3 regions of the Streptomyces sp. NPDC050211 genome follow, and region 3 is predicted to be linked to each of the others. Evidence: riboswitches for the same ligand, from Rfam matches in the RefSeq annotation. Region 3 holds a riboswitch; each other region holds the start of a gene.
What was found. Region 3 has a riboswitch for thiamine pyrophosphate ahead of lanKC (class III lanthionine synthetase LanKC). Riboswitches for the same ligand answer to the same signal wherever they lie in the genome.
Positions count from the first base shown of each region.

Region 1 (2,259 bases), on a different contig from region 3:
GCTTCATCGCAGATCTCCTGCTGAAGGTCGATGTTCTCCTTGATCTTGTGCATCGGGACATGTCCCGGGCCCTCGATCATGGTCTGTACGTTGAAACGCTTCGCGATCTGGTTGAGTTCCCCGAGAGTTCGGAGTTCCGCGAACTGCGCCTCGTCATTGGCGTCCGCGATGGAGCCGGGCCGCAGACCGTCGCCGAGCGAGTACGTGACGTCGTAGGCGGCGAGGATCTCGCAGAGTTCCTCGAAGTTCTCGTAGAGGAACGATTCCTTGTGGTGCGCCAGGCACCACGCCGCCATGATCGAGCCGCCGCGCGAGACGATGCCGGTCTTGCGGTTGGCGGTGAGCGGTACGAACGGCAGGCGAACGCCCGCGTGGACGGTCATGTAGTCCACGCCCTGTTCGGCCTGTTCGATGACCGTGTCCTTGTAGATCTCCCAGGTCAGCTCCTCGGCGCGGCCGTCGACCTTTTCCAGGGCCTGGTAGAGGGGGACCGTGCCGATGGGGACGGGGGAGTTGCGCAGCACCCACTCACGGGTCGTGTGGATATTGCGGCCGGTGGACAGGTCCATGACCGTGTCGGCGCCCCAGCGGGTCGCCCAGGTCATCTTCTCGACCTCCTCCTCGATGGAGGAAGTGACCGCGGAGTTGCCGATGTTGGCGTTGACCTTCACCAGGAACCGCTTGCCGATGATCATCGGCTCGATCTCCGGGTGGTTGACGTTCGCGGGCAGCACGGCCCGGCCCGCCGCGATCTCCTCACGGACCACTTCGGGCGAAACCTCCTCCCGGACGGCCACGAACTCCATTTCGGGCGTGATCTCGCCCCGGCGCGCGTAGGCGAGCTGGGTGACGGCCTTGTCGTCGCGGCTGCGGCGCGGCTGGCGTGGCCGTCCGGGGAAGACCGCGTCGAGGTTGCGCAGGCCGCCGCGCGGCGAGGTGTGCTTGATGCCGTCGTCCTCGGGGCGGACGGGACGGCCCGCGTACTCCTCGGTGTCGCCGCGGGCGACGATCCAGTTCTCTCGCAGCGGGGCGAGCCCCCGGCGGACGTCGGTGTCGACGAGCGGATCGGTGTACGGGCCGGAGGTGTCGTACAGCGTGACCGACTGCCCGTTGGTGAGGTGCACCTGGCGGACCGGCACGCGCAGATCAGGGCGTGAGCCCTCGATGTACGCCTTGTGCCAGCCGATGGACTTCCCGGCCTCCTCGCTGGTCGGAGTCGGCGACGGACCGTCCGTCGCGTTCTGCGTGGAGGCAGGCGTGCGTGTGTCCTTGATGGTCATGAGACCTACTCCCTACGCCGGCATTACCCGGTAACAGGTTCAGCGGTCGACGCAGCGGTTTCCGTCTGCCGCCGTTTCATGGGGAACATCACTCGAATCCGATGACGTTCCACGTGAAACATTGCGAAGACGGAGGTCAGCGCCCTCTCAGCCCGGTGCTCCGAGCTCCCGCGTGTACAAAGGTGCCTACACGCTAGCGTCAATTCGGGCGCGCTGAACAGTGGGCCCCGGCCGTTCTTGCGATGATCGGGCGGTGACCACGACGCATCAGTCCCCGTACCCACCGCCCGAGCCGCCCCGCGGCCCCGGCTCCGGAAGCGGCCCCGCGAACGGCAACAGCCGTGGAAGCGGGCCTGTTTCCGGCGGCGGTCGCGAGACTGGAGCCGGAACCAGATCCGGCGACTGGCATGAGCACGGGCCCGCCTCCGACGCCGGACCCGGCCAGAGTTCGGGGGCCGGTGGCGGCCACGATCACGGCGGCGGGGGCGGACACGGACCCGGGGGCGGCGGTGGTGGCGGACATGGCCACTCGCACAGTCACGGTCCCGCGGCGCCCGTCTCCCAGCATCTGCGCAAGATCATCGCGGCGATCCTCATCCCGTTCGCCGCGGCCGTGGTCGTAGGGCTCGCAGTGTTGTGGCCCGGCGGAGCGCCGCCGCACGAGCGCACCGGGGTCGGCTTCGACCGGCAGACGCAGCAGGCCACAGTCACCAAGGTGGACGAGGTCAGCTGCAAGGACGTCAACGCCTCGGGTGAGACCCCGACCGGTGACACCTCCACCGCGGAGGGTTCCTCGGCGCAGCAGCAGGCGAACGGCACCTGCAAGAAGGCGACGATCCGGGTCGACACGGGCAAGGACAAGGGCCGTACGTTCACCGAGATCGTGCAGCCGGACCAGTCGCGGCAGCTGGACGAGGGCCAGAAGGTCGTCGTCGCCTACGAGCCCTCCGCACCCAGGGACTTGCAGTACTCGGTCACC
Region 1 covers NZ_JBFALC010000013.1:40,342-42,600, forward strand. The annotation lists gene thiC (phosphomethylpyrimidine synthase ThiC) at 1-1,280, opposite strand, end outside; TPP riboswitch at 1,273-1,462, opposite strand; gene AB0I98_RS16345 (YibE/F family protein) at 1,534-2,259, shown strand, end outside.
Region 1: linked by a shared signal. The riboswitch ahead of thiC (phosphomethylpyrimidine synthase ThiC) and the one ahead of lanKC (class III lanthionine synthetase LanKC) in region 3 are both predicted to bind thiamine pyrophosphate.

Region 2 (2,259 bases), on a different contig from region 3:
CCGACATCCCGGCCGCGGCGCGCGGCAAGCTGCAGGAGGCGCTGCTTCCGGAGCTGATGACGGTCGTACGGCATCTGTCGACGGACCAGGACACCACGCGCAAGACGCTGTGGCGGCTGTTCGACGGGACGCTGGTCGAGTCGGTGCTCATGCGGTATCCGGACCGGGTGACGATGTGCATCAGCTCGCAGGCGGGCTGCGGTATGAACTGTCCGTTCTGCGCCACCGGGCAGGCAGGCCTCGACCGGAATCTGTCCACCGCCGAGATCGTGCACCAGATCGTGGACGGGATGCGGGCGCTCAGGGACGGCGAGATTCCCGGAGGGCCCGCGCGGCTGTCCAACATCGTCTTCATGGGCATGGGCGAGCCGCTCGCCAACTACAAGCGGGTCGTGGGTGCCATTCGCGCGCTCACCGACCCCGAACCCGACGGGCTCGGGCTCTCGCAGCGCGGGATCACCGTCTCCACCGTCGGGCTCGTCCCGGCCATCCACCGGTTCGCCGACGAGGGCTTCAAGTGCCGGCTCGCGATCTCGCTGCACGCGCCGGACGACGAGCTGCGCGACACCCTCGTACCGGTCAACACCCGGTGGAAGGTGCGCGAGGTGCTCGAGGCCGGATGGGAGTACGCGGCCCGGTCCGGGCGCCGGCTGTCCATCGAGTACGCGCTGATCCGGGACATCAACGACCAGGCCTGGCGCGGTGACCGGCTCGGACGGCTGCTCAAGGGCAGGCCGGTGCATGTGAATCTGATCCCGCTGAACCCGACGCCGGGCTCGAAGTGGACGGCCTCCCGTCCGGAGGACGAGAAGGCGTTCGTCGAGGCGATCGCCGCGCATGGTGTGCCGGTGACGGTCCGGGATACCCGTGGTCAGGAGATCGACGGGGCGTGTGGTCAGCTCGCGGCCACCGAGAGGTAGTCTGATCGACGTCGGTACATCGACGTCGGTACAACTTCATATCCAATTCATTTTCCGACAGGGGAGCGCCACAGCGCTGAGAGTGCGGCAGCCATAGTTCCGGCGGGCCGCAGACCCTCTGAACCTCGCCCAGGTCATTCTGGGTAGGAAGTTCGGTCTTCACTCATGAGAACCACGAACAAGTACATAGCCGTGGCCGTCGGGCTGGGCCTCGTCACGCTGTCCGCGTGCGGATCGTCGTCCGACTCCGCCGGCGGCGACTCCAAGACCGTCACGCTCGTCAGCCACGACTCCTGGGCCGTCTCCAAGAGCGTCATCGCCGAGTTTGAGAAGAAGTCCGGGTACCAGGTCAAGGTCCTGGAGGACGGCGACGCCGGGCAGGCCGTCAACAAGGCGATCCTGACCAAGGACAACCCGCAGGGCGACGTCTTCTTCGGCGTCGACAACACCCTGCTCTCGCGGGCCCTCGACAACGACCTCTTCCAGTCGTACGAGGCGAAGGGCGCCGACCAGATCAAGCCCGAGTACCGGGTCGACGAGGACGAGCACCGCGTCACGCCCGTCGACACCGGCGACATCTGCGTCAACTACGACAAGGCGTACTTCAGCAAGCACAAGCTGACCCCGCCCACCTCCTTCGACGACCTGATCAAGCCGGCCTACAAGAACCTCCTCGTCACCGAGAACGCGTCCACCTCCTCACCGGGACTGGGCTTCCTCCTCGGGACCGCCGCCAAGTACGGCGACGACGGCTGGCAGGACTACTGGAAGAAGCTGAAGGCCAACGGCGTGAAGGTCGTCGACGGCTGGGAGCAGGCCTACAACGAGGAGTTCTCCGGTTCCGCGGGCGGCAAGAAGGCCAAGGCCGACCGGCCGCTCGTCGTCTCGTACGCCTCCTCGCCGCCCGCCGAGGTCATCTACGCCGACCCGAAGCCGGCCACCGCGCCGACCGGCGTCGCGACCGGCACCTGCTTCCGGCAGGTCGAGTACGCGGGGCTGCTGAGCAACGCGGGGAACACCGAGGGCGGCAAGGCACTCCTCGACTTCATGCTCACCAAGACGTTCCAGGACGACATGCCGCTGAACATGTTCGTCTACCCGGTGCGTGAAGGCGCCCAGGTGCCCGAGGAGTTCACCAAGTACGGTCCGCAGGCCGAGGATCCCGAGACCATGGACCCGGCGAAGATCGCCGACAACCGTGACGACTGGGTCAAGTCATGGACCTCGCTCGTACTGAAGTAGCCCCCGAAGTAGCCTCCGTCCGCAGGAAGTACGCGACGCGGCTCGGGCTCATGGCCGTGCCCGTCGCGTTCTTCGCGGTCTTCTTCGCCTACCCCGT
Region 2 covers NZ_JBFALC010000034.1:19,921-22,179, forward strand. The annotation lists gene rlmN (23S rRNA (adenine(2503)-C(2))-methyltransferase RlmN) at 1-920, shown strand, start outside; TPP riboswitch at 970-1,088, shown strand; gene AB0I98_RS29050 (thiamine ABC transporter substrate-binding protein) at 1,086-2,162, shown strand; gene AB0I98_RS29055 (iron ABC transporter permease) at 2,213-2,259, shown strand, end outside.
Region 2: linked by a shared signal. The riboswitch ahead of AB0I98_RS29050 (thiamine ABC transporter substrate-binding protein) and the one ahead of lanKC (class III lanthionine synthetase LanKC) in region 3 are both predicted to bind thiamine pyrophosphate.

Region 3 (2,259 bases):
GGACGGCAGTCCCACCCCGTCGACCCCGAGACGGACGCCAACGAACAGATCCTGGAGGCGGCGGAGAGCTGCCCGGTGGAGGCGATCATGATCACGCTGCTGGGGAGCGGGGAGCCGGTGTTCCCGCCGGAGGATTAGCGCGGCTGTCGTGGCTGCCGTCGCGCTCGAGGGCTGCGGCGGCGGTCCGGGCCGCTCATCCCGCTACCCGGGGTGAGTCAGGCGCCCGGGGCCCGGTACTCCACGTTCCGTCGGATCGCCTCGTCGATCTCTTCGGGGGAGAGGAGGACGACCGTGCTCGTGCGGACGCCGCCCGCCGCCGACGTGACCAGGCCGATGGCCGCCGCCGAGGTGTTGTCCGGGAGTTCCACCGTGACGTAGACGTCGTCGTCCCCGAAGGCCCAGTACTGCGACTCGAGCCGGCCCCCGAGTCCCTGGACCATGCGCTCGACGACCTGGCGGCGCGCGGCTGCGCCCTCGTTGAGCAGGCCCTTCAGCCCGTCGACGGTCAACCTGACCTTGATGAGGTACTTCGGCATCTGCTGGGCCTTTCAGTCGTGTTCACTCGTGTCTCAGTAATCACCTTCGTTCCATATTCGGAAAATTTCCATTCAGGGGGTTCCGTAGAGGCTTGGGCGTTTTATCCTAGTAGTAGGCCTACGGGACGAGTGAGGGAGTCCAACCGAAGTAGCCGACTCTGGCGGAAGGCGTGAGTCTCCGCCGTTGCCGACGTCGACGGTCGGGCTGAGAGGCCGGAAGGTCGTAGTAGTGGGACGACCGGAAGGCGACCCCCAGTTACCTGATCCGGGTAATGCCGGCGAAGGGAACCCGTCTCGTAGGTCATTCGTGTGCCATTCGTATGCCCGGGACCCGTGCATTTCGCATGTCGGATTCATGACATGTGCGACTGTCCGCCTCGCCGGGCGGCGTGGAACTCTCGAACCCACGCCGCCCCCGAGGAGGGCCGATGGACAGGCGCTACGAGATCTACTGTCTCGCCGACCGGATCTTCTACGAGACACCGGACCGTCTGTCCGCCGTCGGCGCCGCCTCCCTGTTTGAGGCCGCGCTGCGGCCGGTCCCGGAAGGCTGGCGGAGCTTCACCTCCGGTGACTGGCTTCAGCTCGCCCCGGTCGACGAGCACGGCACGCCGTGCCCCGGGCTCCCGGGCCAGGGCTGGAAGATCCACGTCTCGGCCTGCCTCGACAACGCCGAGAAGACCGCCGCCAGACTGTGGGACTACTGCGTACCGCGCGGCATCCCCTTCAAGCTCGTGCCCGGCGCCCAGCCGCTGCTCCTGCGCAACTCCAAGTACGCCAGCCGCGGTGACAGCGGCAAGTTCGCCACCCTCTACCCGGCGGACGAGACCGAACTCCACCGGATTCTCAAGGAGTTGGGCGACCTGCTGTCCGGCGAGCCCGGACCCGCCATCCTCAGCGATCTGCGCTGGAACGAGGGCCCGCTGTACGTGCGCTACGGCGGCTTCACCGAACGCCACTGCGTCGACGAGAACGGCGTCGTCGTCCCCGCCGTCGAGGACCCGGACGGCCGACTGGTCCCCGACCGCCGGGACCCCGCCTTCCGGCCCCCCGCGTGGGTGACGCTCCCGGAGTTCCTGCGCCCGCACCTCGACGCGCGGAACGCCACCACCACCCGCGACCTGCCGTACCGCATCGAACGGGCGCTGCACTTCTCCAACGGGGGCGGGGTCTACGCCGGCACCGATGTGCGGACCGGCGAGCAGGTCGTACTGAAGGAGGCCCGGCCGTACGCGGGACTCACCGTGGACGGAGCGGATGCCGTGACCCGCCTGGAACGGGAGAAGGCGGCCCTGGAGCGGCTCACCGGGCTGGGGGTCGCACCCGGAGTACGGGACTGGTTCACCCTCGGCGACCACCGCTTCCTCGTGATGGACTTCCTGACGGGCGGCACCCTCAACTCCGCGATCGTGCAACGCCATCCGCTGCTCCAGCCCGAACCGGACCCGGACGCCGTCGCCGCGTACACCCGCTGGGCGTTAGCGGTGCACCGCGCCACCGAGACCGCCGTGGCCGCCGTGCACGACCGCGGACTGGTCTTCAACGACCTGCACCCCCTCAACATCATGCTCGCGCCGGACGACCGGACCGTCCGCCTGCTCGACTTCGAGGCCGCCACGCCCGTCGGCGAACACCACGGCCAGACCATCGCCCACCCCGGTTTCGCCGCCCCCGCCGACCGCGCGGGCCACGACGTCGACCACTACGCCCTCGCCTGTCTGCG
Region 3 covers NZ_JBFALC010000025.1:67,149-69,407, reverse strand. The annotation lists gene AB0I98_RS24320 (ferredoxin) at 1-138, shown strand, start outside; gene AB0I98_RS24315 (GYD domain-containing protein) at 216-536, opposite strand; TPP riboswitch at 658-840, shown strand; gene lanKC (class III lanthionine synthetase LanKC) at 965-2,259, shown strand, end outside.